Regions from separate parts of the Colwellia sp. 5_MG-2023 genome, predicted to be linked through region 4. Evidence: predicted binding sites of a transcription regulator. Region 4 holds the regulator's gene; each other region holds the start of a gene.
The links. The regulator FNR, encoded in region 4, switches genes on or off when oxygen is low (the NO sensors DNR and NnrR bind a similar motif). The targets are predictions, from matches to a motif close to TTGATCTAGATCAA.
Positions count from the first base shown of each region.

Region 1: clpB (ATP-dependent chaperone ClpB) is a predicted target of FNR. The motif match lies at 2,906-2,919, and genes of this name have one in related genera.
Region 2: Q4496_RS05415 (GbsR/MarR family transcriptional regulator) is a predicted target of FNR. The motif match lies at 2,457-2,470, and genes of this name have one in related genera.
Region 3: hemN (oxygen-independent coproporphyrinogen III oxidase) is a predicted target of FNR. The motif match lies at 1,436-1,449, and genes of this name have one in related genera.

Region 1 covers NZ_JAUOPW010000003.1:73,895-82,062, reverse strand. The annotation lists gene Q4496_RS03505 (outer membrane protein assembly factor BamD) at 92-856, opposite strand; gene rluD (23S rRNA pseudouridine(1911/1915/1917) synthase RluD) at 1,036-2,013, shown strand; gene pgeF (peptidoglycan editing factor PgeF) at 1,991-2,821, shown strand; gene clpB (ATP-dependent chaperone ClpB) at 3,028-5,598, shown strand; gene Q4496_RS03485 (DUF4124 domain-containing protein) at 5,782-6,252, opposite strand; gene Q4496_RS03480 (ABC transporter substrate-binding protein) at 6,407-7,162, shown strand; gene Q4496_RS03475 (ion channel) at 7,171-7,647, shown strand; gene Q4496_RS03470 (rhodanese-related sulfurtransferase) at 7,745-8,168, opposite strand, start outside.
Region 2 covers NZ_JAUOPW010000004.1:163,339-171,506, reverse strand. The annotation lists gene Q4496_RS05425 (NRDE family protein) at 7-783, shown strand; gene Q4496_RS05420 (sigma-54-dependent Fis family transcriptional regulator) at 810-2,114, opposite strand; gene Q4496_RS05415 (GbsR/MarR family transcriptional regulator) at 2,525-3,079, shown strand; gene Q4496_RS05410 (cytochrome ubiquinol oxidase subunit I) at 3,157-4,743, shown strand; gene cydB (cytochrome d ubiquinol oxidase subunit II) at 4,754-5,908, shown strand; gene cydX (cytochrome bd-I oxidase subunit CydX) at 5,964-6,089, shown strand; gene cydD (thiol reductant ABC exporter subunit CydD) at 6,175-7,965, shown strand; gene cydC (thiol reductant ABC exporter subunit CydC) at 7,962-8,168, shown strand, end outside.
Region 3 covers NZ_JAUOPW010000013.1:4,533-12,700, forward strand. The annotation lists gene hemN (oxygen-independent coproporphyrinogen III oxidase) at 1-1,363, opposite strand, end outside; gene Q4496_RS10280 (DUF2489 domain-containing protein) at 1,520-2,023, opposite strand; gene yihI (Der GTPase-activating protein YihI) at 2,047-2,634, opposite strand; gene Q4496_RS10290 (VOC family protein) at 2,762-3,286, opposite strand; gene purU (formyltetrahydrofolate deformylase) at 3,492-4,352, opposite strand; gene Q4496_RS10300 (glutathione peroxidase) at 4,741-5,487, opposite strand; gene Q4496_RS10305 (hypothetical protein) at 5,834-6,229, shown strand; gene sfsA (DNA/RNA nuclease SfsA) at 6,309-7,040, shown strand; gene Q4496_RS10315 (response regulator transcription factor) at 7,133-7,786, opposite strand; gene Q4496_RS10320 (cache domain-containing protein) at 7,776-8,168, opposite strand, start outside.
Region 4 covers NZ_JAUOPW010000001.1:122,996-131,163, forward strand. The annotation lists gene ccoP (cytochrome-c oxidase, cbb3-type subunit III) at 1-238, shown strand, start outside; gene Q4496_RS00495 (FixH family protein) at 423-917, shown strand; gene Q4496_RS00500 (heavy metal translocating P-type ATPase) at 921-3,413, shown strand; gene ccoS (cbb3-type cytochrome oxidase assembly protein CcoS) at 3,441-3,638, shown strand; gene Q4496_RS00510 (sulfite exporter TauE/SafE family protein) at 3,674-4,411, shown strand; gene fnr (fumarate/nitrate reduction transcriptional regulator Fnr) at 4,492-5,211, shown strand; gene uspE (universal stress protein UspE) at 5,364-6,302, shown strand; gene ttcA (tRNA 2-thiocytidine(32) synthetase TtcA) at 6,493-7,374, shown strand; gene Q4496_RS00530 (Ig-like domain-containing protein) at 7,529-8,168, opposite strand, start outside.

The sequences.
Region 1 (8,168 bases), on a different contig from region 4:
ATTTAATTGTTTACTAGTTACGAGTATCGAACTCATCAGCTTTAGTGCCGATAGTGTTTGATACTCGTATTTTTTTGATAATTAGTAGCGTTTATCTAATCATTGAGTTATTAGGATAATTAGCGGCTAATACTTGTAATGCATTAGTTTTCAAATCATCTAGACCTAACTTATCGTAACATTCAATCATTATCTCTAATGCAGGCTCTAACTCAGGACTTGGTGAAAAGTACTCAACAATATAGCGACCTCTGTTTGCTGCTGAAGCATAAGCTTCTCGTTCTAAGTAAAATCTAGCAATCGCAAGTTCATATTTAGCTAACCTTGATTTAATTTCAATCATTCTTTTTTGAGAATCAGCGGCATATTTACTATCAGGATAATGAGTAATTATACGTTTGAAGTCATCAAAAGCTTCACGAGCTGCTGTCGGATCTCTATCTGAACGATCTATGCCTGCCAAATTTTGAAACAAATTATCTTCTGTTGATAAGTTTATTAATGCACGCATGTAATAAACATAATCTGTATTCGGGTTGTCTGGATTTAGGCGTAAAAATCGATCAGTAAGTGCAATACCTTGAGCAGCGTCGCCTACTTTATAGTAAGCATAAATTAAATCTAATTGAACTTGATGTGATATTGGTCCAAAAGGAAAGCGAGAGTCAATTGCACTAAGGATTTGGATTGATTTTTGATACAAACCATTATCCAGTGCTGTTCGAGCATCGACAAATAAAGCTTGCGCTGATTTGTCTGGCACTTTATCAATGTCATTTTCGATACCAGAAGATGAGCAACCTGCTAAAGCGAGTGCTAGCGTGATAAATACTATTTTTTTGGTCAATTTTTCCATGGAATTTGCAATTACGCCTTTGTTTAAAATTAAATAAGTATGAAACCTTTGACAGCCATGTAGCATGGTTATCATAAAAAGGGTAAAATGAAACTATTATACCTAGTGCATACTTGCGTATTAACATTCTAACCTAGCAATCATAAGTTGCACAACGTTAAAAATTTAAAGAGAGTTTAATGTCTGAAATAATTCAACATCAAGATACCGTTCCTGATTCGTGTTTAGGTAAACGATTAGACCAAACTTTGGCCATAATGTTTCCTGATTATTCACGTTCAAGGCTAAAAGATTGGATTTTAGCCGGTAAAGTGATGGTTAATGGTGAAGTATTACCCCGAGCGCGAGAAAAAATGTATGGTGGCGAGAGTATTGCTATCAATGCAGAAGTAGAAGCTGAGCAACGTTTCGCTGCACAAAAAATTGATCTTGATATTGTTTATGAAGATGACGACATTTTAGTGATTAATAAACCTGCAGGTTTAGTGGTTCATCCAGGTGCTGGTAATCCTGATGGCACTGTCTTAAATGCTTTGTTACATCATTTTCCAGCTATTGAAGTTGTACCACGTGCTGGTATTGTTCATCGTTTGGATAAAGATACCACTGGTTTGATGGTGGTTGCGAAAACAATAGCGGCACAAACAAACCTAGTTGAAGCATTACAATTACGAGAAATTACACGTGAATATGAAGCTGTTGCTAATGGTTTAATGACTGCTGGTGGCCTTGTTGATGAGCCAATAGGCCGTCATGCAACTAAACGCACGCATATGGCCGTTACATTTTCTGGCCGTCCGTCAGTTACGCATTATCGTGTAATGGAAAAATATCGTTTGCATACACGCTTACGTTTACGTCTTGAAACAGGGCGAACGCATCAAATTCGTGTTCATATGTCACATATAACGCATCCATTGGTTGGTGATCCAACCTACGGAGGTCGACCGCGTCCACCTAAAAATGCAACACCTGAATTATTAGCAAAGTTACGTACTTTTAAACGTCAAGCATTACATGCAGCTATGCTTTCATTATATCATCCTATAACGGGTGAATTAATGACTTGGCATGCTGATTTACCTGACGATTTTGTTGAGTTAGTTGAATTACTACAAGAAGACACTAAACTTAATGCCGTCGACGATTACTTATAAAGCAAATAATATTAGAACAAGTTCAGCTATTGAGCTTGTTCAATGGCCAATACCCTCATCGAACGATGAAAGTATTGGCCAAGCAGCTTTAATTGATAACGTTTTTTCAGTACAGACAACACGGCTTTTACCTAGTAATACGCTTAAAGGTTCATCACTGCCTTATCAAGCTTTTAATCTTGGTTTACATGTTGGAGATTGTCCTGAACGGGTAAAAGATAATCGTCGTTACCTACAATCTTTGTTACCTGTAAACACTCAAATTCAATGGCTTAATCAAGTTCATGGTAATGAGGTTGTCGAAATATCGACAATATCTGCAGAGTCACTTACCGCTGATGCTGCTATTACTCAAGAAAAGAATGTTTGTTTAGCAATTATGACTGCAGATTGCCTTCCTATTTTATTAGCATCTAAGTCAGGCAATGAAATTGCCGCCATTCATGGTGGTTGGCGTCCTTTGTCTGCGAATATCATTCAAAACACAATTACCAAAATGAACACACCAACCGAAGATATTTATGCATGGCTTGGGCCTTGTATTTCGAAAAATGCTTTTGAAGTGGGTAGTGAAGTAAAAGCTCAATTTGTTGAGCAATGTGATTCTTTTAACTGTGCCTTTATTGCAACCTCAACAGGTAAATATTTAGCAGATTTACATAAAATTGCCGAAATACAATTAAATGCCCTAGGTATTAACGCCATAAGTACACTACCAGAATGTACTTATACAAATACGGATAAATATTACTCTTATCGTAAAGATAGCGTAACTGGAAGAATGGCAACACTGATTTGCCTATTATAAAGACCTCGCTTCACTACTCATGGTGTTTATACTATTAGTCGTTAATGCCAAGCCGTTTTATTTAGATTATGTCTGAGCAATTATTTGTTCTAGATCAAACTAATGCTTATCCTCTATTGAAAAAGACCACACTAGACCTAATGTTATAAGTAATTACATCAGGTTTAATTAATTCATAAGTCCAGTAATATGGCAGGAGAATATTTATGCGTTTAGATCGTTTTACACAATCATTCCAAGAATCTATTGCGGATGCACAGTCGCTTGCATTAGGTCGAGATCATCAATTCATTGAACCCATTCATTTAATGATGGCGTTGTTAAATCAAAATGGTAACTCTGTTATTCCGCTATTAAAAAGTGCGGGAATAGATGTTCATACGCTAAGAAATAAAATAGAACAAGCACTGCAATCTTTAGCACAAATAGAAGGCTCTGATGGCGATGTTCAGCTTTCTTCTGCATCAGGTAAGGTGTTAAATTTATGCGATAAATATGCGCAGAAAATGTCAGATAAATATATATCTTCTGAAATGTTTTTACTTGCAGCACTTGAAGATAAAAGCACATTAGGTTCTATTTTAAAAGAGCTAGGGGCTAATGAACAACGTATTAAAGCGGCGATTGAACACGTACGAGGCGGTCAAAAAGTTGATGATCAAAATGCTGAAGATGTTCGTCAAGCATTACAAAAATATACGGTTGATTTAACTGAACGTGCTGAGCAAGGAAAATTAGATCCTGTTATTGGCCGTGATGATGAAATCCGTCGTACTTTGCAAGTATTACAGCGTAGAACTAAAAATAACCCTGTTTTAATTGGCCAACCAGGTGTGGGTAAAACTGCTATTGTTGAAGGTTTAGCACAACGTATTGTTGATCATGAAGTACCTGAAGGATTAAAAAATAAACGTGTTCTTTCTTTAGATATGGGCGCTTTGATTGCTGGCGCTAAATATCGTGGTGAATTTGAAGAACGTTTAAAAGCTGTATTAAATGAGTTGTCTCAAGAAGAAGGTAAGATCATCTTATTTATTGATGAATTACATACCATGGTCGGCGCTGGGAAAACAGATGGGGCGATGGATGCCGGCAATATGTTAAAACCTGCGCTTGCTCGAGGTGATTTACATTGTGTTGGGGCAACAACGTTAGATGAATACCGTAAATATATTGAAAAAGATGCGGCATTAGAACGTCGTTTTCAAAAAGTGTTGGTAGAAGAGCCTACTGTTGAAGATACTATTGCTATTCTACGCGGCTTAAAAGAGCGATATGAACTTCATCATAGCGTTAATATTACCGATCCTGCTATTGTTGCGGCGGCTACATTATCTCATCGTTATATTAGTGATAGACAGTTACCTGATAAAGCGATTGATTTAATTGATGAAGCAGCTTCAAGTATTCGTTTGCAAATGGATTCTAAGCCTGAAGATTTAGATCGACTTGAGCGCAAGTTAATTCAACTTAAGTTAGAGCAAAAAGCATTAGAAAAAGATTCTGATGATGCAACCGTGAAGCGTTTAGCGGATATCTCGGAACAAATAAATGAAAAACAGACAGAATACGATGAACTAGACGAGGTTTGGACGACAGAAAAAGCAGCGTTGTATGGTACACAAACGATCAAAGAAGATTTAGAGCAAGCTCGTATTGAGCTAGAAGCGGCAAGGCGGGCAGGTGATCTTAATCGTATGTCTGAATTACAATATGGCAAGTTACCTGAGCTCGAGAAGCAACTTGATTTAGCTAGCCAAGCTGAAATGCAAGAAATGAGCTTATTAGCTAATAAGGTGACTGAAGTTGAAATTGCTGAAGTACTTAGCCGTGCTACGGGCATTCCTATTGCTAAAATGTTAGAGCAAGAGCGTGATAAATTACTCAACATGGAAGAAGAATTACACCAACGTGTTATTGGACAAGGTGAAGCGGTAGCTTCAGTATCGAATGCGATCAGACGTTCGCGTGCTGGCTTAGCCGATCCAAATCAACCAATAGGATCCTTTTTATTCTTGGGGCCTACAGGTGTAGGTAAAACAGAGTTAACAAAAGCACTCGCTTACTTTTTATTTGATACTGAAGAGTCACTTATTCGTATTGATATGTCAGAGTTTATGGAGAAACATTCAGTTGCGCGGTTAGTTGGCGCACCTCCAGGATATGTTGGTTATGAAGAGGGGGGTTATTTAACAGAAGCTGTTCGCCGTAAACCTTATTCGGTTATTCTATTAGATGAAGTTGAGAAAGCGCATCCTGATGTTTTTAATATATTATTACAAGTGCTTGATGATGGTCGCTTAACTGATGGTCAAGGTCGAACTGTTGATTTTAAAAATACCGTTATCATTATGACCTCAAATATCGGCTCAGACATAATTCAAACATTTGATAATGACAACCAATATCAGCAAATGAAAGCGCAAGTAATGAATGAAGTTAGCCACCATTTTAAACCTGAATTTATTAATCGAATTGATGAATCGGTTGTGTTCCACACCTTAGGAGCAAGCCAAATAGAGAAAATTGCTGGCATTCAAATTCAATCATTATCAGATCGACTAGCAGAACAAGAATTAAGCTTATCTGTTAGTAGTGAAGCATTAGCTTTAATTGCTGAAGTTGGCTTTGATCCCATTTTTGGTGCTAGACCATTAAAGCGTGCTATTCAGCAGGGGATTGAAAACCCGTTAGCGCAGCGCTTATTAGCAGGAGACTTTGCGCACGGTTCAACAATAAATGTTACGGTGGAAGAAGGAGAGTTAGCTTTTTCTTAAAGCCTAGTCTTTATCTTAAGAGCTAGTATAGAGCACTCTTAGTTAAATATTGTTTATTAGAAATAATTAGGAGCGCTTAATTTCACTAAAGTATTGAGCCTGTAATCTCTTTGGTTACAGGCTCAATGTGTTTTTAACCAGGGAAGATTTAACGCTTACGCATTTTACCCTAGTTAAGGCTACCTATTCTTGTATGCTATCGGGCTTACAGTACAAGCTTATATTTTCTTTACTTAGTGCAAGTTGTGCTTTCTTGTCTTTATCAGACAACGTTTTATTTTTGCCATTAGTGTCGACTATCATTACTGTGCCTAGTGAAGTGAGCATCTTTTCATTGAGCCGTGCTGATTGGCAATTTTGCTCGGCTATTTTCTTGTTGTTAGCCAAGACTTCTTCTTTCTTTTTTTCAAATTGGCTTAATTGCTCATTCATTGTGGCGTTTTGCTGATTATGCTTTGGTGCTATTTCTTTTGCTTGATAAGAGGAGTTGGTCGTTAGTTCAGTGTAATTATCATCTTTAGGTTGGCTTTGGCTAAAATGAATAACATTGTTTTCATCAACCCAACGATAGATAGGAATATCTTTTGCTAGCACATTGGTACTAAAAAACGTAATAAAACTCAATATGATAAAAATTAGATTAATAAAAGGCATAGTATTCCTTTGATATAAATAAGTCATAGAATAGCTATAAGAGTATTACAGCGCTATATTCAAAGCAATCGAGGCTATAAACTATTTAAGGTGTCTTATTTAATGTATAGGTTATAATCATAAATACGAGTCTCTTTATTGCTTTAGAATAATTATGAAATGCCTTCCTCGATTACTTGTATTTTTATTGTTTTATAGCGCCTGGGCGTTAGCAGATAAAAAAGAAATCAAAATAGCAACTGTGCAAGGGCTTCCTTTTTCAGAAGTTGTTGATAATGAATTTGTTGGTACAAGTATAGAAATATCGACTCTATTGGCCGAGTCGATTAACTTGAAACCGACTTTTATTCATTGTCCTTTTGCTCGTTGTTTGAGTATGGTTCAGCAAGGAGAAGCTGATATGATTTTATCTGTTAAGAAGCTACCCGAGCGAGAGGTCGACTTAATTTTCCTTCATCCAGCTTATATGACGCAACATGAACCGCTGCGTTTTTTCACCTTAGCTTCTAGAGAGATTAGCATAACAAGTTTTGATGATCTCAATAAATTAATTGTCGGTACCCTTAGAGGCGCTCGTTATTTTGATGCTTTCGATAAAAGTAACTCGATAACCAAAGTTGAATTAACCTCTCATAAGCAGTTAATTCAAATGCTCTTACATGGCAGGATTGATGCGTTTATTGACCGCGAGAATTCTATTTTAGCATTTTCATTTTTAGCAGATATTCAAGAAAAGTTTGCGCTAGCAGATTATCAATATGATGTCGCGCTAAACGCTTATATTGCTATCTCCAAACATTCAAAGATTAAAGACTATGAAGAGCCTTTATCAAAAGAATTACAAAAATTAATTGCCAATGGCACAATAAATAATATTCTAATGAAAACAGCAAGCCAACGAAAAAAATAGAGTGAATTATGATTGTATTGCAAAGTGCTATGGAAAAAAGCCAACTGTATAAAGTGGACGAGTTTGGTATTAAAAATTATAACTATGGAGTAATAGGCTCTCTTTCCTTTATTGTTTTCTGTCTGTTAAATATTAGCTTGGGATATGTTGCATTTTTAGCTGAAACAAGTGTTGTTGGCTCGCCAGTAAAAACCTATGCTGATGCATTTTGGTTGATGTTAATGTCTTCTACCACGATTGGCTTTGGGGATGTGTATCCAATAACTTTTATTGGACGAGCCGCAGTTTTCATTATGTTTGTTTTAGGTGTGGGTATATTGGGTGGAGTAGGTGCTATCTTTGCTAACAAACTACTTGGCTTTGCCGATACGAGTATTAAAAACAGAGAATTAAGAAAACAAAATGCAGATATATATGTACAAAATCTTGCTATTTACAAAAAACTAGAAGAACTTGAAAAGAAGTTAGAGTCATTATCCAAGTAAGGTTTTTTTGAATATTTAGAAGAGGAGAGCTATTCAAACTAAAAGCCTCAAAGGATGAGGCTAGATTCTTCTATTACTGATGAGCGTATGTCTTATTTTATTTCTTAGATTGTGCTTGTTTTTTATTTGTTTTTGCTTGACGACGCTCTTCAATTATAGCTTGTATATCACCACCGATATGGCTTTCACCACGGGCTTCGGCTAATGATATTTGACGTTGACGTTCCGCATAACGATTGCGTTGTTCGTCCGTTACTTTATCATAACAACGGTGACAGCTTACACCCTTTACATAATGCTTACTTTGTTTTTCATCTTCTGTTAACGGAAAACGACAGGCAAAACATTGATCATATTGACCTTGCTCTAAATTATGATTAACAGCAACACGACCGTCAAATACAAAACACTCACCTTCCCACATTGTTTCAGTGCTAGGTACTTCTTCAAGGTACTTTAAAATACCGCCTTCAAGATGATATACCTCTTCAAAGCCTTGTTCTTTTAAATAAGCTGTCGAC
Region 2 (8,168 bases), on a different contig from region 4:
CTTAATATGTGTATTTTATTTTTTGCCATTAAAGAACACCCTAAATACCCAGTGATTATTTGTGCTAACCGAGATGAAGTTCATCAAAGACCAACCCAAATGATGCATTGGTGGCCAGAAACAAAGCAACAAGCAAGTATTTTAGCTGGTAAAGACTTACAAGCAGGCGGCACTTGGCTAGGGTTAAATAAACAAGGTCGATTTAGTGCGCTTACTAATTTTCGCGAGCCACAGTTATTTGATAAAAATAAACAATCACGTGGTGATTTGGTAACACAAGCATTAGCTAAGCAAGATCAAGAAATAAATAAACAACTAGTGAATACAGCACATCAGTATAATGGCTTTAACCTAGTGTTTGGAAAACTCGACAACCTCACCTACTTTAATAGCACATCAAAAAAACAGCAAACATTAACGACTGGCTTTCATAGTTTATGTAATGGCGACTTAGACGATATTTGGCCTAAAATGGCTTTAGGACAAGAACAGCTTGCTACGGCAATACAGGAGTCTGCTAGTCAACTTTTGAATATCAATAACTTATTCACCCTGATGAAAAACAATCAACAAGCCGAAATAGAGAAATTACCTAAAACGGGGGTTCCATTAGATTGGGAGCAACGCCTTAGTTCAATTTTTATTGTATCGCCAGAGTATGGCACTCGTACTACCAATATAATCACCCAAGACAATCAAGGAAATATTTCTGTTTATGACAGGAGTTATGATGCTCAAGGAAAATGTGTAAAAGAGCAGCAATTCTCTATTCCAGCAACATAAATTACTTAAACGATGCATGCGTTGGCTCACTTAGGTAAAGTATATTCTCTGATATTCAACTGATGTTTTTGTAATTTTCGATAAAGAGTTCTAACGCTTACTTCTAAATTATCAGCAATTATTTTTGGTTGATTACCATATTTGTTTAATAGCTCAATAAGATATTTTTTCTCATTGGATAGTAAATTAGCAGGGTGATCTTCCACCTTAGTTGCATTAGTAATATGCTGAGGCAAGTGTTCTATATTAATGAATTCGTCATCACTTAATAAAGCACTTCGCTGTACAATATTTTTAAGCTCTCTGATATTACCCGGATAGTGATAATTTGACAGTTTAGTTAATGCTTCTGGTGAAAACATTTTTGATGAAAACTCACTTTTTGATAATAAATGTTCGGCTAATAACGAAATGTCTGACTGCCTTTCTTTTAACGTTGGTAAACGAATAGGAAACCCTGCAATTCGATAATATAAGTCTTCACGAAAAGTGCCTTCTACCACCATTTTTTCTATATTTTTGTGGCTAGCGCAAATCAGTCTAAAGTTAGCCTTTTTCTTATCAATACCCCCTACACGTCGATAATAACCTGTTTCAATTAAACGTAGTAACTTCACCTGTAAGTTAAGCGGGACGTCACCTATTTCATCTAAAAATAAAGTGCCATTATTTGCTAAGCAAACCAAACCTTTTTTACTCGTATTGGCACCGGTAAAAGCCCCTTTTTCATGGCCAAACAACTCAGATTCAAATAACGATTCACTTAAGCCAGTACATTCAACCTCTATAAACGCTTCATTTTTTCGTTTACTCGCCTGATGTATTGATAACGCGACAAGCTCTTTCCCTGTACCGGTGTCGCCTTGTAGCAACACACTAATATTACTGCTGGCGCTGCGCGTGATCATTTTAAGCAAATTTTGAAAAGGCTGACTTTTACCTATTAGCTTTCGATCACTACTGACACTGCTAGCAAAATCAATTTTTTCTAATATTTCTAAAAAGCCAATGGTTATTCCGTCATTATTTTTAACGGGTTTCATCAAAATACTACAATAAACATCGCCTAACTCGGTTCGATGAATATGTAACGCTGAGCTATTTTTATCGGTTATTTTACAAGATGATAAAGGACACGTTTCACCTTGCTGATCACAAGGTTTAGTTGCATTGTGCGAGACTTCATAGCATTTACTCTTTCCCAGCAATACTTCTGTTTTATAGGTATCACGATAAGCTTGGTTGACGGCCTCTATTGAGTAATCATTGGTAATGTAAATAGCTGGTTTTTCAACAGACTCGATAATTGCTTGAATTGTTTGGTGTACCACTTCGCCCCCTTAAGCCAAAATTGTCACAAACTCTCGCCATTTAATGTCATTTATGACTCAATTAAAAGCAGATTATTATAAAAAACGATATTTACAGCTTAATACACTGTTTTAAAAGTGTTTATTTTAACGTTATTCTTTGGCACTTATATTGCTATTCATATTACTGAATATACAAGCATGATACTGCTATAAGTAATTAATGTTAAATATTCATCGCTAATAACAAGCACTTTTGATCAGAGTAACTTAAGCTAAGAAATAGCATTTTTACTCTAAAATTCAAGTACTTTTAAAGTTAATTTCAGTATGTGGGATAAAATGATGATGAATATTTTTAATTTGATCTGGATCAAACGTTCAAAACGTTTTAAACTTTCAGAAATTATTGAAACTTTATTTTTAAGTCTATGGAAATTTCAGAGAAAAACCAGTCATTCGTTTATCACTTTGGTGAAATGGGTAGTAAATGGGGCTTCAATCGTACCGTTGGGCAAATGTATGCCTTATTGGTGATTACTGACAAACCAATTACCGCAAACGATCTGGCAACTACGCTTAATATTTCTCGCGGCAATGTCAGTATGGGTATTAAAGAACTACAGTCATGGAAATTAGTACAAGTTACTCATGTACCGGGCGATCGTAAAGAATACTACAATGCTATTGGTAGTGTGATGGACATGGCGAATATTGTTTTTGAAGAAAGACGTAAACGTGAAGTAGATCCGACTCTATCATTACTACGAAATTTACTACTAGATACGCCAGAAACCGATAGTGAAATATATGCTCAGCAACGTATGAAAGACATTCATGACTTATTAGAAATGATCACCAATTGGGCTGCTGAATTACAAAAACTAACCCCTGAACAATTAAATACGCTAATGAAATTAGGAACAGGTGTGACCAAGATATTATCAGTTAAACAAGCCTTATTTTCTAAAAAGCAAACTGAATAAATAAATTTAGAACAACCAAACACCATCGAGACGTTAAATAATGTGTTGTGCAATAATCACGCAAGAGAGAAATCAATATGATCAATGAAACCTTAGTAGAGCTATCGCGGTGGCAGTTCGCTGTTACTGCCTTATTTCATTTCTTGTTTGTCCCTTTAACCTTAGGGTTAACGTGGATCTTATTTATTATGGAAGCCGTTTTTGTTATGACTGGCCGCGAAATTTATCGTGACATGACAAAATTTTGGGGCAAGCTATTTGGCATCAACTTTGCCATTGGTGTTGCAACTGGGCTAACCATGGAGTTTGAGTTTGGTACCAATTGGTCTTATTACTCACATTATGTTGGTGATGTCTTTGGTGCTCCATTAGCCATTGAAGGTTTAATGGCATTTTTTCTTGAATCCACGTTCGTTGGGATGTTCTTTTTAGGCTGGGATAGATTAAGCAAGCGCCAGCATTTAATCGGCACCTTTCTAATGGCATTAGGGACCAACATGTCAGCTCTATGGATATTAATTGCCAATGGCTGGATGCAAAATCCTGTCGGTAGTGAATTCAACTATATGACAATGCGCATGGAATTAGTTAGCTTTAGCGAAATAATTTTTAACCCCGTTGCTCAAGTTAAATTTATTCATACTGTAGCAGCAGGCTATGTAGCAGGCGCAATGTTTGTTTTAAGTATTAGCAGTTATTATCTACTTAAAGGAAGAGATGTTGCTTTTGCTAAACGCTCTTTTTCTGTCGCTGCCGGCTTTGGTCTTGCCGCAATACTATCAGTAATTCTTTTAGGTGATGAGTCAGGCTATGAAGTTGGCGAAGTACAACGCGTTAAACTAGCTGCTATTGAAGCCGAATATCATACCGAACCAGCTCCTGCAGCGTTTACCCTAGTAGGTTTACCTAATGACGAAACCATGGAAACGGATTATGCGGTAAAAATCCCGTATGCATTAGGCATAATTGCTACCCGCTCTTTAGACGGTGAAGTTATGGGCTTACGTGATTTACAAAAAGCCCATGAGCCTAGAATCCGTAACGGTATGGTTGCCTATGAATATTTAGAAAAACTGAGAAATGGCGAAGAAACCCCAGAAAATATCGCTAGATTTAACGAAACAAAGCATGATCTTGGCTACGGCTTATTACTGAAACGTTATACTGATAATGTGGTAGATGCCACTGAAGCACAAATACAAATGGCAGTTAAAGATTCAACCCCTTCAGTTGCTCCCATTTTTTGGGCGTTCAGAATAATGGTTGCCTGTGGTTTTACGATGTTACTGTTATTTGGCTTAGCTTTTTACTTTAACGCTAAACGACAAATAGAAGAAAAACGTTGGTTATTAAAAGCCCTACTCTTCGCATTACCTCTACCTTGGATAGCAATAGAAACAGGTTGGTTTGTCGCAGAGTTTGGTCGTCAACCGTGGTCTATCAGTGAAGTTTTACCGACTTTCATGTCAACGTCTAATCTAGCAGTAAGCGACTTAATTTTCTCGCTAGCAGCCTTTATTATTGTCTATACCATTTTATTTATTATTGAAATGTATTTAATGATCAAATTTGCTCGATTAGGCCCTAGTGCTTTACATACAGGTCGTTATCATTTTGAAAAAGAATCCGTGTTAGCACCGGGTCTTCGCAGCCAAAGTTCTTAAGGGGAAAGACATGTTTGATTACGAAACATTAAAACTAATATGGTGGGGGCTAATCGGCTTCCTATTTATCGGTTTTGCTATTACTGATGGCATGGATATGGGCGTCGGTGGCTTGTTACCCTTTGTTGCTAAAAAAGATGTCGAGAGCCGTGTGGTTATTAACACTGTTGGGGCCCATTGGGATGGTAACCAAGTATGGTTAATTACCGCAGGCGCAGCACTTTTTGCAGCATGGCCTTTAGTTTATGCTACAGCGTTTAGCGGCTTTTATTTTGCTATGATGCTAACGCTATTTAGCTTATTTTTACGTCCGCTAGCATTTGATTATCGTAGTAAAATTGAATCTGAAAACTGGCGTAGTAATTGGGATAAAGCATTATTTGTTGGCTCTATGGTACCGCCATTAGTATTTGGTGTTGCTTTTGGTAACTTATTACAAGGTGTGCCTTTTAGTTTCGATGAGTTAATGCGTGTTACTTATACGGGCTCATTTTTCGCTTTATTCACTCCTTTTACTTTGCTAACAGGTATTGTCAGTGTTGCTATGGTATTAATGCATGGTTCAACTTGGTTAGTGATGCGAACAGATGCCAAGGTTGCACAGCGTTCAGCGAATATTGGTCGTGTTGTTGCCGTGGTGTTATCACTCGCGTTCGTCCTAGCAGGCGTGATGGTGTGGCAAAGTATTGATGGTTATGTAGTAACAAGTAGTATTGATAAAATGGGACAAGCACAACCCACTTTAAAACAAGTAACCACAACCGCTGGTGCGTGGCTTCATAATTACCAAAACACCCCTGTATTATGGCTAGTACCACTTACCGGAATAATCATGCCCTTAATCGTTGCACTTTTCTTAAGTAATAAAAGCAACAGAATGACAGTAAAAGTTACTGCTTTTATTGCCAGCTCGGTGACGATTGTTTCGGTAATATTAACTGCAGGCATTGCAATGTTCCCATTTGTTATGCCTTCAAGCAGCCATCCCAATCACAGCTTACTAATGTGGGATACCGTATCAAGTGAAACTACGCTAACGCTAATGTTCACGGTAGTTGCTGTTTTTGTTCCTATTATTCTTGGCTACACTATTTGGTGTTATAAAAAGATGTGGCGTACCGTGACTATTGAAGAGATTGAGCAAAACAATCACAGTGCCTATTAATACTTAGTTGCTTAAATAGTTACTAAAAAGTTAAATAAATTTAGAGGAAAATGTTATGTGGTATTTCAGTTGGATTTTAGGTGTATTACTCGCCGTATCTTTAGGCATTATTAATGTTATGTGGTACGAAATGGAACAACATGTAGATAATGTTGCCGATGATCAAAATGGTGATAAATAGTCATCAATAATTAACCAGAAACAATATGCTTAGTACCAATATAATAGTGCTAAGCATACAAGATTCATGGTAAGCCAAGGACATTATGAGCGAAAAAACAACGCAACCAAAAAAGCATGTAAATAAATGGCTCAAAGCCCAAAAGAAGCACGCTCACGGCAAGTTGAGTGTCGCCATTGCTTTAGGATCATTAAATGGACTATTAATGATCTTACAAACAGCCGTTTTAGCTTACCTGATTGATTGGGTTATATTTTCAGAAAAAAGCACTCATTTATTTAATGATGCAAGTAATGAACTAGCCACTAATAGCACCATGTTTACTGGTTTTAGCATGGTTATTATTGCGTTAGTAGTGCTTATTTTTTGTCGTGCGGTACTTGGCTATTTTAGCGAATGCTATAGTCGCCGCAGTGCTATGAATATAAAAGCAAATATTCGTTCACGATTACTGTATCGTGTTTTTCAATTAGGTCCTTCTTTTGCGCAAACAAAAGGTAGTGCTAAGTTAGCGCATCTATTACACCAAGGAATAGATTCACTAGAAGATTATTTTGCTGGCTACCTTCCTACCATCGCCTATTGTGCCGTCATTCCACTAGCAATACTTATTGCGGTATTCCCTATCGATTGGCAGTCAGGACTCATTTTATTATTAACAGCACCTATGGTGCCGTTTTTCATGATCCTTATTGGTCACAAAGCAGAACAGTTAAACCAAAAACACTGGGCTAAACTACAACGAATGAGTAGTCATTTTCTGGATATTATTCAGGGATTAACCCAGCTAAAAATATTCAATGCCTCAAAAAGAGAAATTGCCGCCGTCAAAAAAATTAGTGATGATTATGGTGATCAAACGATGGGCGTTTTAAAAATTGCCTTTCTTTCATCATTTGTCTTAGAGTTTTTAGCGTCAATCTCAATTGCGTTAGTTGCCGTCGTATTAGGTTTTCGTTTGTATTATGGTGATGTAGATTATGTATTTGCCTTATGGGTTTTACTGCTAGCGCCAGAATTTTATTTACCCTTTAGACAGCTTGGCACACAGTACCATGCAAAAATGGCCGGTGTAACCGCAGCGGAAGACTTGGTTGATATATTGAGTCAACCCGTGCCAGAAAGATCACTACAAACAACCTTTACCGCCCCTTTTACGATTAAACTTGCACAAGTCGAATTTGCTTATCCGCAGCGTAGTAATACCTTAAGCAATATAAACATTGAGCTTTCATCTCAAGGTTTATATGCCGTCATTGGTGAAAGTGGTTCAGGTAAATCAACCTTAACTGATTTAGTATTAGGCTTTATTACCCCTAATTCAGGACAAGTTACCATTAATGAGCAGTTACTCACCTCAGCTAACCGTGATAACTGGTTACAACATTGTGGCTGGATTTCACAACAAGCCCAAGTATTCTATGGTTCATTAGCCTTTAATATTGCAATGTCGGACGATTATCAAGAAGATCGCGTAAAAGATGCACTGCAAAAATCAGGCTTATCAAGCTTTGTACAAAGCCTTGAGCAAGGTATTAACAGTAAAATTGGTGAAGCCGGTGCTGGACTCTCAGGCGGACAAGCACAACGCTTAGCCTTAGCCCGTGTTTTTTACCATCAACCTAAGGTGCTGATACTCGACGAACCAACGAGTTATCTTGATCAAGAAACTGAAAAAATTATTACTTCCTCTATTAATGACTATGCAAAAAATAATATTGTGGTTGTTATTGCTCATCGTTTACATACGGTAATTGATGCTAAAAAAATTATTGTGCTTGAGCAAGGGAAAATCATCGAATCAGGTACACATCAAGAACTGTTAGCACATAATGGTTATTATGCTCAGCAAGTGCTTTTGAAGGGGAATGTATGAAGACTAATTTCTCACAAGCCGCAGATGAAAAAGCAAACATGAAAACCTTCATGCGTTTGCTTTACCTGCTAAAGCCGCAACTACCTTTGATGTTACTTGGTGCGTTATTATCGGTAATTACCATTTTAGCGAACATTAGCTTATTAGCGGTATCAGGCTGGTTTATCACTCTAATGGCTATTGGTGGAGCCACAGGTATTACG
Region 3 (8,168 bases), on a different contig from region 4:
CCCGAGAAAAACGTTGTTGGTTAATATGCTTTTTCATATAGGCATCAAAGCTCATACAAATATTACGGATAAGTAATCGAGCTTTTTGCTCAACTTTAATTTCTTTCACATTATTTTCAACTAAACCGTCTTCAATAAATGATGTTAATAACGGTAAATCTTCAGCAAAATAGTCATCAAAGTTGATATTATATTTTTCACTAATCTTTACTTTGCTAACATAAAGGTTACACATTAACTCTCGAATAACTTCACCACGTAAAATATCATCGTCAGTTAAACTAACGCCACGCTCAAGTGCATGTTGTTGGCTTTCAATCGCGTTATAATAGCTTTTTAAGTCTTTAGTATTTTGACCAAACGAACGTCCAATATTGCTAATCGATGACACGCCAAGCCCCAGTAAATCACAACCGCCTTTAGTAGTATAACCTTGAAAATTACGATGCAAAGTACCATCACGTTGAGCAACAGAAAGCTCATCGTTCGATTTAGCGAAATGATCCATACCAATAAAATCGTAGCCATAACTACAAAGTGTTTCTATTGATAACTTCATTAAGGCAAATTTTAGTTTTACATCAGGCAGCCATTCATCACGTAACTTACGCTGTGCAGCAAAGCGACTTGGTAAATGGGCATAGCTGAACAATGAAATACGATCAACGTTCCACTCGTGCACTTTGTCTAAAGTATTTTTGAAGTTTTCTAAGGTTTGATGCGGTAAACCATAAATTAAATCGACATTAACAGACTGAAAACCTATCGCTTTTGCATGACCAATAAATTCACCAATAAACTCGGTTGACTGCACACGGTTTATTGCTTTTTGTACTTTTAAATCTAAATCTTGTACACCTAAGCTTAACCGGTTGAATCCTAATGAAAATAAGTGTTCGGCTAAATCCATCTGAATTTCGCGAGGATCAATCTCAATACTCATTTCTAATTCATCAGAAAAATCGAATTTTTCTTTTAATAGTGTCACCAAGGTTGTAATTTGTTTATGTGTTAAAAAGCTTGGTGTACCACCACCCCAGTGTAGCTGTTTAACTTTATACTCAGTAAATAATGGGGCTTGTAGGGCAATTTCTTGCGCTAAATAATCAAGGTATATATCAGCTTTATCACGGTGGCGAGTAATTACTTTATTGCAACCACAGTAATAACAAAGGGTATGACAAAAAGGAATGTGCACATATAGCGATAATTCACGGTTAGGTGAATCTTTTACCGCTTGAATAAAGTCATCATGCTTGAACTCATCATTAAACTCTAACGCAGTAGGATATGAAGTATATCTAGGGCCGCTGGTGTTATATTTACTGAGTAATTGATGATCGAAAAATTGACTTGCTTGCATGATGTTACCCGTAATTTATCTAAGCTAAAGCGATTAATAACGCGTATTATACTTAGATTAATTTCGAGTTTATTGATTCAACACAAGCAATGATCGAAATGTGTAAGTTATTTAAACTTGCTTCTTATGTTAAATAACCCACATTAATGTCTGTAGTTACGTAACTGAATTTGTGGCCTTTAAGGCACTGATTCTTTCTGTGACATACTGTTTCAATAAGCCAAGATCTGTCACAATATCATCATGTAATTTTGCTTCACTAGTCATACGTTGATAATCTTCTTTCATCCGCTGTTTTTTATCGAGTTTTTTTCTATCACCAAGAATTGAAAGATGCTTTATTTCTTCATATTGTTGAAATATCGCAGGAAATTGTTGGGATAATTCACTGCTCAATTTTAAAGAATCAAGTAATACTGACAAACGCCAACATCCCTCACTAAAATCACACTGCTCTTCTTGCATAGCACGTACAATGATTTGCACACTAGCAAGTATTTTATCATCATGCTTAGCTAAGGCTTGCTGACGCAGTAGTTCATTTTGCTGTTGGGCGCGTTTTTGTACACTCAATTGTTTCAACAATTTACCTGCATAAAATGCTAAGCTTAAAACGATAATTACCGCAACAACAACGGCAATAAACCAGTATGGATTCATATTCATTAACCTTAGCTATTATGTTATTTAGTTGAATCAGGTAAAGTGGAATTGTCTAACTTATCCCATAAATCTTCTTCAGAACTAATGCTCGTGTTGATGATTTCGTCTTCTTCATCATCTAATTCAGCGCTTATTTCTTCATGACGTTCCATCATGTTGTTAAAGTAGTTAACTTCTTCGTGCGTTAAATCGATACCATCTTCTTGTTTAGCCAAAATAACTTGTAACTGCTCATCTTCTTCAATATTAGCTAATTCTTGCGCTAAACTAAGCTCCACATCAGTATCATCATTTACAGAACGTAATGCGGCAATAGGATCTTGTTTCGGTTTACTGGTTTTTACTTTAGCTTTAACTGGCTCATTTTTAGCTGGCTTTACAGGAGCGCCTAAATCGATAGCTTTTTTACTGCCAATACGAGGATCTTTATTCAGATTAGCCTTTTGCTCTAAATTATTATCTAGCTGTGCTTCTTGTTGGCGGTTACCCGGCTTTTTACCTGTTTTTTTACGCACTCTTTTTTCAATATTAGATAATTCAACTTTACTTAATTTGGCTTTCGCTGTTGGCGCGCCACCTGGTTTTCTAGATTTTTTTGTACGAGACATGAATATGATACTTTTTTAACGATTAATTGCGCTATTTTACGCCATTAACCGTTAAAAAGTAATGGATAGTTTCTAGTTTTGGATAACCGTATGAATGGTTTTGAATAATGTGCTTTTCTAACTGCTTTTATTCATGCAACCAAGCGGCATGTCGTGGTGCTTTTTTGGTTTTCGACCACTCTTCAACCATATCATACCCCACACGATTCAATTCTTTATATTGCTCTGGCGTACCTGTGTTAGCAGCTAACTCTAAACGATGCCCGTTAGGATCAAAAAAATAAATTGACTTAAACACCCCATGATTGACTGGCCCTAAAACATCGACACCTTTACTTTCCAATGTTTTTTTTGCTGAAATGAGTGCTTCAACACTTTCAATACGTAAGGCTAAATGTTGTACCCAAGCCGGTGTATTTTCATCTCGTCCCATATCAGGCGAGTTGGGAATTTCAAAAAAAGCGAGCACGTTTTCATTGCCAGCATCTAAAAAGATATGCATGTAGGGATCAGGCGCTTTAGTCGAAGGAACTTCATCTTCAGCAATTGCTAACACTAAATCCATGTTCAACTTATCTTTATACCAATCGGTTGTTTCTTTGGCATCTTTACAACGATAAGCGACGTGGTGAATTTTTTCAATATTTATCATCATTAGGGCTTCTTAAACTTAGCTAAAGTATGATCTAATTTTAATCACACCTTAGTTAAGTTCGCTAATTTTAGCCCTATTTAAGTACTTATGAAACGTCAGCAATTCACTACGCTTGATTGTATAGAAATTATTACAACGCTAAGTTATGTTCGATTTGAATATCTAGACTCGAATAGCTAAATTCCATAGCTAAGTTTTAGAGCTAGGCAAGTATTACTGTTTTATCACCATTCAAACAGACGCGTTGCTCAGCATGGATCCTTACCGCATGACTTAAGGCTGTTGCTTCTAAATCATGGCCCATATGAACCATCTGTTCGATAGTGAAAGTATGATTAATTGGTTTCACTTCTTGCGCAATAATAGGTCCTTCGTCTAAATTAGCTGTTACATAATGCGCTGTTGCACCAATAACTTTTACACCACGCTTATGTGCTTGATGATATGGGCGAGCCCCTTTAAAGCTTGGTAAAAAAGAATGATGAATATTAATAGCACGACCCGCTAATTCTCGACATAAATCATCAGATAAAATTTGCATGTAACGTGCAAGTACCAGTAAATCCGCATCACATTTATTCATTAACGAGAGTATTTCGGCTTCTTGCTCTACTTTTGTCTCTTTCGTAATTGGTAAATAATGGAAAGGAACACCATGCCATTTAGCAAGTGGCTGGCAATCTTGGTGATTAGAAATGACGGCAACAATATTAATGGGTAAAACACCTGATTTCCATTTAGTTAATAATGATACTAAACAGTGATCATCCTTTGAAACAGCAATAACGACGTTAGGTACATCGTTTTTATTACGAAGCTTATATTCCATATTGAGTGGTTTAGCTAACTCATCTACAGCTTCTATAAACTCATTTGCTGATACCGTTAAATTTCGATCATCGAAGGCGATACGCGAAAAAAATGTTTCTGTATAAGGGTCACTATATTGCGAAGTTTCAGTAATAAAAGCGCCATGCTCAAATAAACTTTGTGAAACTTTTGCTAAAACGCCTGTATTATCCGGACATTGCCAAGTAAGAATATAATGATTAGGTGTGGTCATGATGATATTTTGCTACTGAAATAAAAAGAAGCGATATAATTGGCTATTTTGATGAATTATTCCAGTATTTTCATAGTCTTTTTGGCTATATCTTTTATTCTTGTGCTCCTTCACTAGATAAATGATGTCTTTTCAAAATATAAAGCTGCGCAATTCTCTCTCTTGCCCAAGGAGTTTTACGTCAAAACTTTAAACTAGATTGAATATACTTGCTAACTAACAATAATTAATATTATAACAAAAATACATCAAAAAAAGGCACCACACTTTTAAACAAGTTAAAAGATATGATGCCTTTAGTTGACTGAATAAACAGAAATAACAAGCTAGGAGTTATTTAACGCTTATTGCTCAAACTATAGAGCTTAGTATTGCAAACAATGAATGCTTAAGAGAAATACTTCTCTAAATCATCTGCACCGCCAATATGTTTTCCGTCAATGAAAACTTGTGGCACAGTGTCAGCATTAGTGATTGCTCGCATAGCTGAAATACTAATTTCATCGCCTAAGGTTAATTCATCAAAAGCTAAACCTTGTTTAGCTAATAATGTTTTAGCTCTAGCACAGTGTGGACAACCTGGTTTTGTAAACAAACTAACTTTCGTTGTTTGAACTGCTTCAGGGTTAATGTAAGCAAGCATAGTGTCAGCATCAGAAACTTCAAACGGGTCGCCTGGTAAATCAGGTTCAATAAACATTTTTTCAATAACACCGTCTTTAACTAGCATAGAATAGCGCCAGCTACGATTACCGAAACCAATAGCATTTTTAGCAACAAGTAGACCCATACCATCAGTAAAGTCACCATTGCCATCGGGGATAAAACTAACATTTTCAGCATCTTGATCTGCAGCCCAAGCGTTCATCACAAAGGTATCATTGACTGATACACAAATAATTTCATCTACGCCATTTTGCGCAAATTTACTTGCTAGCTCATTGTAACGCGGTAAATGCGTTGACGAACAAGTTGGTGTAAAAGCGCCAGGTAATGAAAAAACAACAACGGTTTTTCCAGCAAAAATTTCTTGGGTATCGCGTTCACTCCAACTGCCATTAACGAACATTGGAAATGTTACTGAAGGAACTTTTTGACCTTCTTTATTTTCGAAATTTGCATTTTGAGCAGACATTTGTATTCCTTATTTGATACTAATTTATTTAAATTTACATGTTGGCATTTAATGAAGCTATTATTTAGTAAAAAGCATAATAATTAAAGTGATTTAAATAGATACTCTTAATCTAAAAAACAAATACACGATAATTATACTAATAACTATTGTAATAACACTCTGTATATTTACAAGGCTGATCGACCAGAGAATATCATTTGATATGTAACAGAAAAAATATTCAAGAGGAACAAGCTAAATTCTCTATTAACTTGCAATAGCAATAAAATATGCTTACTTGGCAAATAGCGATAAAGTTGCTATCAATAGTGCACAATAATATTAGCGTAAAGTAGACACTATAATGCAATTACCGGAAGACGGAGTTTATACTATTGAGCGGCAAAGTAATATTTTACTTATTGATATACAAGGCGCTTTTAATGACACTGTTTCTGAACAGTATCACCAAGATATAAAAATTATTACCGAAAAAATGAGTGATGAGCCTTGGGCTTCTTTAATTTCTTTTCAAGATAACAGCCTTTTTACCCCAGAAGCAGAACAAAAATTGGTTGAAACAACAGAATATCGTGTTGATAACGGCATGATTGCAATTGCTGCTGTTATTATTAATAGTGCACATGCTGATATTTTACAAATGCAATTACAACGCGTATATCAAAGCTGTTCTATTCAATTTAATTTTTTTAGTGATATAAAGCCTGCTCGAAATTGGCTAAATAGTTTTATAAACTAAAGACTTCACCTTTGTTAACAGCACTTTTTATCGTAAGCTTTATACTAAGTTGATTCCATTTATTAGATAACGTTTACCTATGCAATTATCCTTACAACCTGCTACCTTAATTCAGCGCTACAAGCGTTTCCTTGCTGATGTGACATTAGCAGATAACTCACCTATTACAATGCATGTTGCCAATACTGGTGCGATGACTGGTTGTGCTGAACCTGAAGATACGGTTTGGTATAGCACATCTACTAATCCTAAACGTAAATATCCCCACAGTTGGGAGCTAACACAAACTAAAAAAAATCACTTTATCTGTGTGAATACGATTCGAGCAAATGAACTAGCAGAAGAAGCAATTCTCAATGGTACGATTACAGAATTACAAGACTTTACAAAATTAGAAAGAGAAGTGAAATACGGGGAAGAAAATAGTCGTATAGATATTTTATTAAGTAATCCTAATAACGCTAACATTACTGGCACTATAAAAGCGAAAACCTATATTGAAGTAAAAAGTGTTACTCTACTTGATGGCGATCAAGGCTACTTTCCCGATGCCGTTACAGCTCGAGGACAAAAACATTTAAGAGAGCTAATGAGTATTGTAAAAAGTGGTCATCGAGCCGTATTATTATTTACCGTATTACACACAGGCATCACAAGTTTTAAAGTTGCCGCACATATTGACCAAAAATATGCTGACTTACTACAAGAAGCGATTGAATCAGGAGTTGAAGTATTGATCTATAAAGCAAAAATAGACTCTGAAAACATATCATTATCTGAACAACTTTTTTATAATCAAGCATTCGAATAATTACGTATTTTTATGAGCAATAAAATACTGTTAGCGTTGTAAATAGCCCTTTTACAGAACACTTAACAATATAAGATCAATAAACTTTAGGGCTATTTGTTTTTTTCAATCAAGCCATGGTTAACGGCGTATCGTACTAATTCTGCTAGCGTTTCGACTTTTAATTTCGTTTTTATATTTCGACGATGCGCATCAACGGTTCTAAAGCTAATATCTAGCTTACGGGCGACTTCTTTGCTTGATAAGCCACTCGCCACATGTGAAAGAATAACTTGCTCACGTGTGGTTAACCTTTCATTATCAGCTTGCATTGGATTTTCAATTAACATTTTTGAGATAGAGCTACTAAAATGAGTATTACCTTTAGCTACCGCTTTGATCGCAAAGTAAACTTCTTCAGACGAGGTATCTTTGAGCACATAACCACTAGCGCCAGCATCAATAGCACTTCGAACAAATTCTGGTCTATCATGCATACTAAAAATAAGTACACGCGTCTCTGGAAGTTGCTCTGATATGATCTCAGTCGCATCGATTCCGTTCATTTTCGGCATACTTACATCCATGATAATAACATCAGGCTTTAACTCTTTTGCTTTACTTAAAGCCTCAGCTCCGTCATCTGTTGCCCCCACAATTTCAATATCATCATAAAATGCTAAACATGCCGTTAAACCACCTTGTACCATAGGGTGATCATCAACAAGCATGACAGAAATTTTTGACTTATTATTATTATCTATCATCGTCTTTCGTTCTTATTGTTGCTGCGTTGAAATGATTTACAAAACTAGCCATTGGTATTTTGACGGTAATAAGTGTACCTTTTTTCGATGATTTTATGTCAAACTCACCTTTATGATATTGAACTCTCTCAGCTAAATTTCTTAAGCCAATGCCTTCATAGGAAGTATTATTATTTTCAATATCAAAGCCTTTACCGTCATCTTTTATTGTTAATATTAGCCAGTCATCCTGTATTGATAAACTTATAATAACACTTTTGGCCTCTGCGTGTTTTTGAATATTCGTTAAGGTTTCTTGCACCACTCTGAAAAGGGTGGTGTTGATAAAGTCAGGTAATAATTTTCTTAATGTAGGTTTGAATACTTGAATCGCTACACCAGT
Region 4 (8,168 bases):
GTTTGCTCTTTGTGCAAGTTGTCATGGTCCTGATGGACAAGGTAGTTTAGCACTTGGTTTACCTATGGGTGCTCCAAACTTATCTGATAATATTTGGTTATATGGTGGCTCTCAACGCGCAATTGAAGAATCAATTCGCAATGGTCGTGCTGGCGTTATGCCTCCTTGGAAAGATATTTTAGGTGAACAGAAAGTACATGTAATAAGTGCTTATGTTTACTCACTTTCTCAAGATTAAAATTTAAGAAATAATCAAAACATTACATAGTTTGTAACAACCTATGTAAGTTACAAAAACCCTAGGTAACACATTGTTAACTAGGGTTTTTTATTATTAAATCTTACTAAAGAAAAGTAGCTCAAAAGGTAGATAAGCGCTATAATATGCGTCAAATTTAACCTATTGAATATTGTTATATATTATGAAAACATCTTGGTATCGTGAGCCTTGGGCTTGGTTAGTTTTTTTTCTTCCATTTTCTGCTGTTGTTGCAGGAACTATCACTTATGTAATTGCCAATACTGATCCGGATACGCTTGTTGTTGGTGACTATTACAAAACAGGTAAAGCCATTAATTTACAAGTTGCAAAGGTTAAACGAGCACAAAAGCTAGGAATACGCTTTACATTACAGCTTACTAATAATGAACTTATAATAGAGCCAACGGGTATTGAAAAAACATTTTCATTGCTCAATGTTAGTTTTTTTCACCCAACGCAAGAAAGCAAAGACTTTTCTTTAGCTTTAACACCTGATGGTAATGGTTATTTTAGACATAGTTTTGATCATGATATTTCGGGGAAATGGAAAATAACTATGTCTCCATTTGATAATGACTGGAAAATCCAAGAAACCATTGTATTACCTCAAAGTACTGTTATTGACATCATTCCCGATCCAACTAAAGCACAATAAACTATGTCCACTTCTTGTTTTCATTGTAATGAAGTTATTCCATCCGGTATAAACCTTTACGTTACCATTAATCAAAAAGAACAACCTATGTGTTGCATAGGTTGTCAAGCTGTTGCGCAAACTATTGTTGATAATAACTTGACCCAGTATTATCAATTTAGAACTGAGCCAGCCCAAAAAGGCGCCGAGCTAATACCTGAAGAATTAAAAAGCTTACAATCGAAAAAAAATAAATTACTTAATGAAGAAATGCTGCAAAGTGAATTTATTTATCAAGATCAAGGTGCAAAAGAAGCTATTTTAACGATTGAAGGGATTAATTGTGCTGCTTGTGCTTGGTTAATTGAAATGCAACTTACCAAGCTTAAGGGGATTAACGAAATAAGTGTCAATGCAACGACACAACGTGCAACCTTAAAGTGGCAAGATAAGGTTTTACAATTAAGTGAAATACTTGATGCCATAGAAGACATTGGTTATCAAGCCCTTCCCTTTAAAGCAAATGAAATAGAACAACGTAATAAGAAAACCAGCAAAGTATTTATCAAGCGTTTAGGCATCAGTGGCATTTTAATGATGCAAGTTATGATGATTGCTGTCGGGTTATATTTTGGCGCTTTTTCTGATATGGATGAAGATCATAAAATATACCTGCGTTGGGTTAGTTTTATTCTAGCCATCCCTATTGTTTCATACGGAGCTTTCCCTTTTTATATTGGCGCAATAAATGCTTTAAAGATTAAAAGATTGTCGATGGACGTTCCGGTATCAATTGCTATTATTTTAGCCTTTACTGCCAGTGCTTGGGCAACAATAACTGAGCAAGGAGAAGTCTATTTTGAGTCCGTATCTATGTTTACTTTCTTATTGCTTATCGGTAAGTTTTTAGAATTTAGAGCACGCTCATATGCTGCTCAAGTTTCAGCAAATTTGTTAAAGTTGATGCCAATGACGGCGACTAGATTAAAAAAAATAGGAAGTAACTCTCCTGCAATTAATGAAACAGTTCACACAAAGAATAGTGAATTACAAAAGTCAGCGAATGATGTTGAAAATATAAGTAATGAAGAGCTTATTGCTGCCAAACAATTAATTAAAGATGATCTAGTGTTAATTAAACCAGGTGAAGCTATTCCAGCAGACGGTATTATTATTAGTGGCGCCAGCCAAATTAATGAAGCAATGTTATCTGGCGAGCAAACGCCAGTATCAAAAACAATTGATGATGTGGTTTTTGCAGGAACCATTAATGGTGATGGAAACCTTACCGTCAAAGTACAACAACCAAGTAATCAATCATTTTTAAGTCAATTAATTCGTTTAAGTGAGAAATCTCAAGCATATAAGCCTAAATTGGCACGTTTTTCTGATAAGGTAGCACAATATTTTGTCGCTATTATTTTACTTACAGCCATTGGTACCGCACTTTATTGGCATCACCATTTACCCGAAGAAGCTTTTTGGATTACCTTATCCGTATTAGTTGCGACCTGCCCCTGTGCATTATCTTTGGCAACACCAACTGCCTTAACTTGTGCCACAACTCGATTAAATCGTGATGGTATAATGATAAAGTCAGCTCATGTCATGGAAACCATGCCTAAAATAGATTGCTTCGCTTTTGATAAAACAGGCACGTTAACAACAGGTGAGTTTGCGATAGATAGAGTTGAAATCTATGATAATCAATACACTAAAGCCGAAGCATTAGTGATAGCGGCAGCTTTAGAATCTCATTCTGAACATCCTTTAGCTAAGCCTTTCAAACAACATAGAGACTTTAATCTTCCGACAAAAGAAATCCAAGTTCAGTCTGGATTAGGTGTAACTGGTATTGTTAATGAGCACCCTTATCGTATTGGCAAAGCTAGCTGGCTGTTAACAGCTACAGAGCATAAAAATGATCAATCGTTAATGAGCGCTTCTTGTGTACTCGTTTTTGAAAATAAACTTATTGCAGCATTTTATCTGGTCGATAAGATCAGAGAAGACGCCTATATTTTATTAAACACGCTTAATGCCAGCCATCAAACAATGATGCTGTCTGGTGACAATCAAAGCGCCTGTGACAAAGTAGGTAAAACCTTATCTGTAACTCAATGTCATGGTAACTTAAGCGCCACAGATAAAATGTCAATAATCAAAGAACAACAAAAGAACAATATTAACATTGCTATGGTAGGCGATGGTGTTAATGATTCTCCAGTATTTGGTGCTGCACATGTATCTATGGCAATGGGCTGCGGAACTGATATAGCCAAAAGCGGTGCTGATGTTATTTTACTTAATAGTAAACTAACAAGTATTAATACCTTAAATGATGTATCAATAAAGACTAAACGCATTATTTTTCAGAATTATTTATGGGCTTTTGGCTACAATGCTATTGTATTACCATTAGCTGTAGCCGGTTACATTACACCTTACATGGCTGTTATTGGTATGTCTGTTAGCTCAATTTTAGTGATCAGTAATTCACTACGCTTACTCAGATAATAGCCCTTAAGATCAAGAGAAACAAAAATGAGCATTATTTATTTTTTAATTCCAATCGCAGTATTACTAACAGCACTGGGTATTTATATGTTCTTTTGGGCAGTAAAAACTGAACAGTTTGATGACCTTGAAAAAGAAGGTATGAGTATTCTTTTTGATAATAAAGAGGATGATAAAACAACCAAACAAAGTAGTGATAAACCTGACAGTAAAAATCATGGCTAACAAAGTCAGCAGTTCTCATAACGGTAACTAACTCAATGAACCTAGACTTATTCTCCGCATTTGTAATAGGATTACTTGGCTCAGGGCATTGTATTGTGATGTGTGGTGGGATTACCACCATGCTCACTTCAGCCCTTCCTGAGTCAAATAAATATAATAATCAAATACCTGTTAATAATCAGAGACCGATTAAGCACTCAACAACATCCTCAATTACTCGTAGTAAAACCGCCTTAGTAATTTTATACAATATTGGTCGTATTTCTTCCTATGCTTTTATCGGTGCAATTGTTGGATTTACCGGCTCTATCGCGGCAAAAAATATTGGAATGCCACTTGCTGGCCTACGGTTAATTTCGGCAACCTTTATGATCTTACTTGGTTTATATTTAGGTCAGTGGTTGATGTGGTTAAATCGAATAGAAGCCCTAGGTAAGTATTTATGGCGTTACATATCACCTTTAGCCAGTAAAGCCATCCCTGTAAATTCACCAATAAAAGCACTTACTCTTGGCGCCATTTGGGGCTGGTTACCTTGCGGATTAGTCTACTCAACCTTAACTTGGGCACTAGCAAGCGGTAGCATATATACTGGGGCGAGTATTATGTTCTTTTTTGGCTTAGGTACTCTTCCCGCACTGTTAACTCTTTCTATTGGGTTTAGTAGCATTAAAAATACTTTAACTAAACCATCGTTCAAAAAGGTAATGGCGTTAGTACTAATAACCTTTGGTATTTATAGTTTTATTGTTGCATACCACCAGATGTTCTAATACCATAGCATTATCCTAGAAATTAGAGTAAATACATAAATGAAAATTTACCCTATTCCTATAAAATAAATGAGTAGCCTATGTTAAATAATAGTTCCCCTGGTGCACAGCATATTAACTGTCAAAACTGTAGTATTAGTGAACTTTGTCTACCTTTTACCTTAAATGATCAAGAACTTAATACGCTTGATCAAATTATTGATCGTAAACGTCCTTTCCACAAAGGTGATAAAATATTCACTGATGGTCAAGAAATGCAGGCGCTTTATGCTATTCGTTCTGGTACATTTAAAACTTTTACCGTTAATGAACAAGGTGAAGAACAAATCACTGGCTTTCACTTAGCTGGAGATTTACTAGGATTTGACGCTATTGCCGAATCAGAACATAAAAGTTTTGCTCAAGCTTTAGAAACATCGATGATATGTGAAATTCCTTACGATAATTTAGATACTTTATCTAATACTATGCCAAAACTTAAGAAACAAGTTTTACGCTTAATGAGTAACGAAATTAGAACCGATCAAGAAATGCTTACGTTGTTGAACAGAAAGAATGCCGAACAGCGTGTTGCTACTTTTTTAGTCAGCTTAAGCAAACGCTATCGTGCCAGAGGTTTATCAGCCAATGAATTTCGCCTTACAATGACACGAAGCGATATTGGTAATTACATTGGACTTACCGTTGAAACAATCAGCCGTTTATTAAATCGTTTTCATAAAACAGGCTTAATTAAGGTTGATGGTAAACTTATTACTATCATAAACCTCAATGAACTTGTTAATTGTGCCGAACTTTAGCTCCTCAAAGGCTTTCTAGCGTTATAATTTATAATGCTTGTTTTAAATCCCTTATACTTTGATTTAAAACAAGCATTAATCTCACACTTTTGATATAAATTACTTAAGCTTTAATAAAGTTTAACCAATGTATAACAACAGGGAGAATTATCATGAAAACCTATCAAAAAATTCTAGTCGTTATCGACCCATCAACTGATGAACAAAAAGCATTACAAAGAGCAATAGACTTAGCTGCCAATATTAAAGCAAGTGGCGGTCAGGTGGAAATAACTGCTTTTCTAAGTATCTTTGACTTCTCTTATGAGATGACTACTATCCTTTCCAACGATGATCGTGGCGCTATGCGACAATCTGTTATTAAAGATAAAGAGCTTTGGCTAGAAGGTATTATAAGTGATTTAAAGCCTGATATTGATATTAGTAACTTAGTTGTTTGGCATAATCGCCCTTTTGAATCTATTATTGAACAAGTAATCCAAAATAATTACGATCTAGTCATTAAAGGGACTCATCAACATGACAGATTCAAATCGGTAATTTTTACTCCTACCGATTGGCATATATTGCGTAAATGTCCATGTCCAGTATTATTAGTAAAAGAACATGAATGGCCAAGCAATGGGAACATACTTGCGGCAATTAATGTCGGAAGTGATGAAACAGAGCACAATTCACTTAATAATAAAATTACTAAAGAAGCAAAAAATTTAGCACAGCTGATTCAAGGAAACGTTCATTTAGTAAATTCATTTCCTGGCACACCTGTTAACATTGCAATTGAAATACCAGAGTTTAACTCTAGTGAATACAATAATACTATGCTGCAACATCATAAAAAGTCGATGGCAGCACATGCGACTGAATTTGAAATTGATATCACTAACACTCACGTTGAAGAAGGCTTACCTGAAAGAGTCATTGAAGAAGTCGCAGATAAAATTGATGCTGAGCTAGTTGTGCTAGGCACAATAGGCCGAACGGGTATTTCTGCAGCATTAATTGGTAATACCGCAGAGCATGTCATTGACCAACTTAACTGTGATGTACTTGCGCTAAAACCTGAAGGTTATGTGTCGCCACTACAGTAAAAGTATTCTCTCATACTGAAATCAAAGACTGAAAGAGGTATGTAACCTTTTTCAGTCTTTATTAAGCTAATATAACGTCGAAATAATCCCCTTTCAAACAACTTTAATAGCACTTTAAACTTTTAACCTATGATAGAATTTACCATCGAAAATAAAATATCTAATGTGATTAAGTGGTAAGTAGTTTTTAATGAATACTCAACAAGCTATTAGCAATAAGCTAGAAAAAAAAATCAGACACCTAACAGGCAAAGCCGTTTCTGATTACAACATGATTGAAGAAGGCGATAAAATTCTTTGTGCCATAAGTGGAGGTAAAGATTCTTTTGTCATGCTTGATACCCTTTTACACTTAAAACGTGTAGCGCCCATTAAATTTGACGTTATAGCTGTCAATCTCGATCAAAAACAGCCTGGCTTTCCTGAACATATACTACCTAATTACCTCGAAGAAAAAGGCATTGACTACTACATTATTGATAAAGACACCTACTCAGTAGTAAAACAAAAAGTACCTGAAGGAAAAACAACGTGCGCTTTATGTTCAAGACTCAGAAGAGGATCATTATATGGTTTTGCTGAAAAGATTGGTGCAACAAAAATAGCATTAGGTCATCATATGGATGACATCGTTGAAACCTTAATGATGAACATGTTTAATAATGCAAAATTAAAGGCTATGCCACCTAAACTACTAAGTGACGATAAACGAAATGTAGTCATAAGACCGCTATCATATTGCAGAGAGAAGGATATTGAGCAACTATCCGAGGTAAAGAGCTACCCTATTATTCCTTGTAATCTCTGTGGCTCACAAGAAAACTTACAAAGAAAACAAATAAAAAAAATGCTCAATACTTGGGACCAAGAGTCTCCAGGGCGCGTAGAAAGTGTTTTTAAAAGTACGCAAAGTGTTAGTCTTTCTCAATTATCTGACCATAATTTATACGACTTTTCAGCGCTTACCATCGATAGAACCGCCGAGCCAAAAGAACAAGAGTTTGGAGGCGCTGACATCTCGTCGTCAAATTTAATTGACGTTAAAAACATAGAAATAATCGACGCTTCTTGATCGAATATAGGGAACACACAAACGTGTGTTCCCCTATTGAATGCATCTGGTGTAACTTATAAACCGTCTGAACCATCAAAACCTTACTATATTGAGATAACCTTTATATAAAGCTAAGTGTTTGGTTGGGTTTATTCGTTTTTATTACCTGTATTTATTCAAGAGTGATATTTATAGTGCTACTTTCTCCAGCATAAGTCACCGTAACAATCACTTCATCGGTACTTTTTGAAATATTCGTTAACTGATAACTCGCTGTGTTTGTACCTAAATCAATCAATTCCACCGTGACTAAACTAGTATCGCTAACTGACCAATGTGCAAACTCAGAAACATTCAAGCTTGTTGGGGTGTCGGTATAATAAGCCGTTAAGGTTAAGTCTACCGACTCTGATGATGCCAAGGTAATATCACTACCTTTATTAATTTTTATAGAGTCAAGTTCAGCTGTTCCTGTTACTGATACGGTTGCCGTAGTTTGATTGCCTCCACAAGAGCCAACAAGTTGCGTTGTACCCGCAATAAGGCCAACTAGGGTGCCTTTGTTATCACCTGTTGTCGTAATGCCGAGATAGTCACCACTTTCTTGTGACCAAACAATAGTATTATCAATAGAAGATGGCAAAGTAGTATTGGTTAACGTGGCCTGACCGTTAACTAAAATACGTTCTCCTATTGCGAGCGTAATATCATCGGTAACTATATCATCAAGTAAAATATCAAGATGGCCTACATTGAGTGGGTCGGCAACAACGGTTAATGAGTCGGTAATATCGTCTAAAGTCCCCGTTATT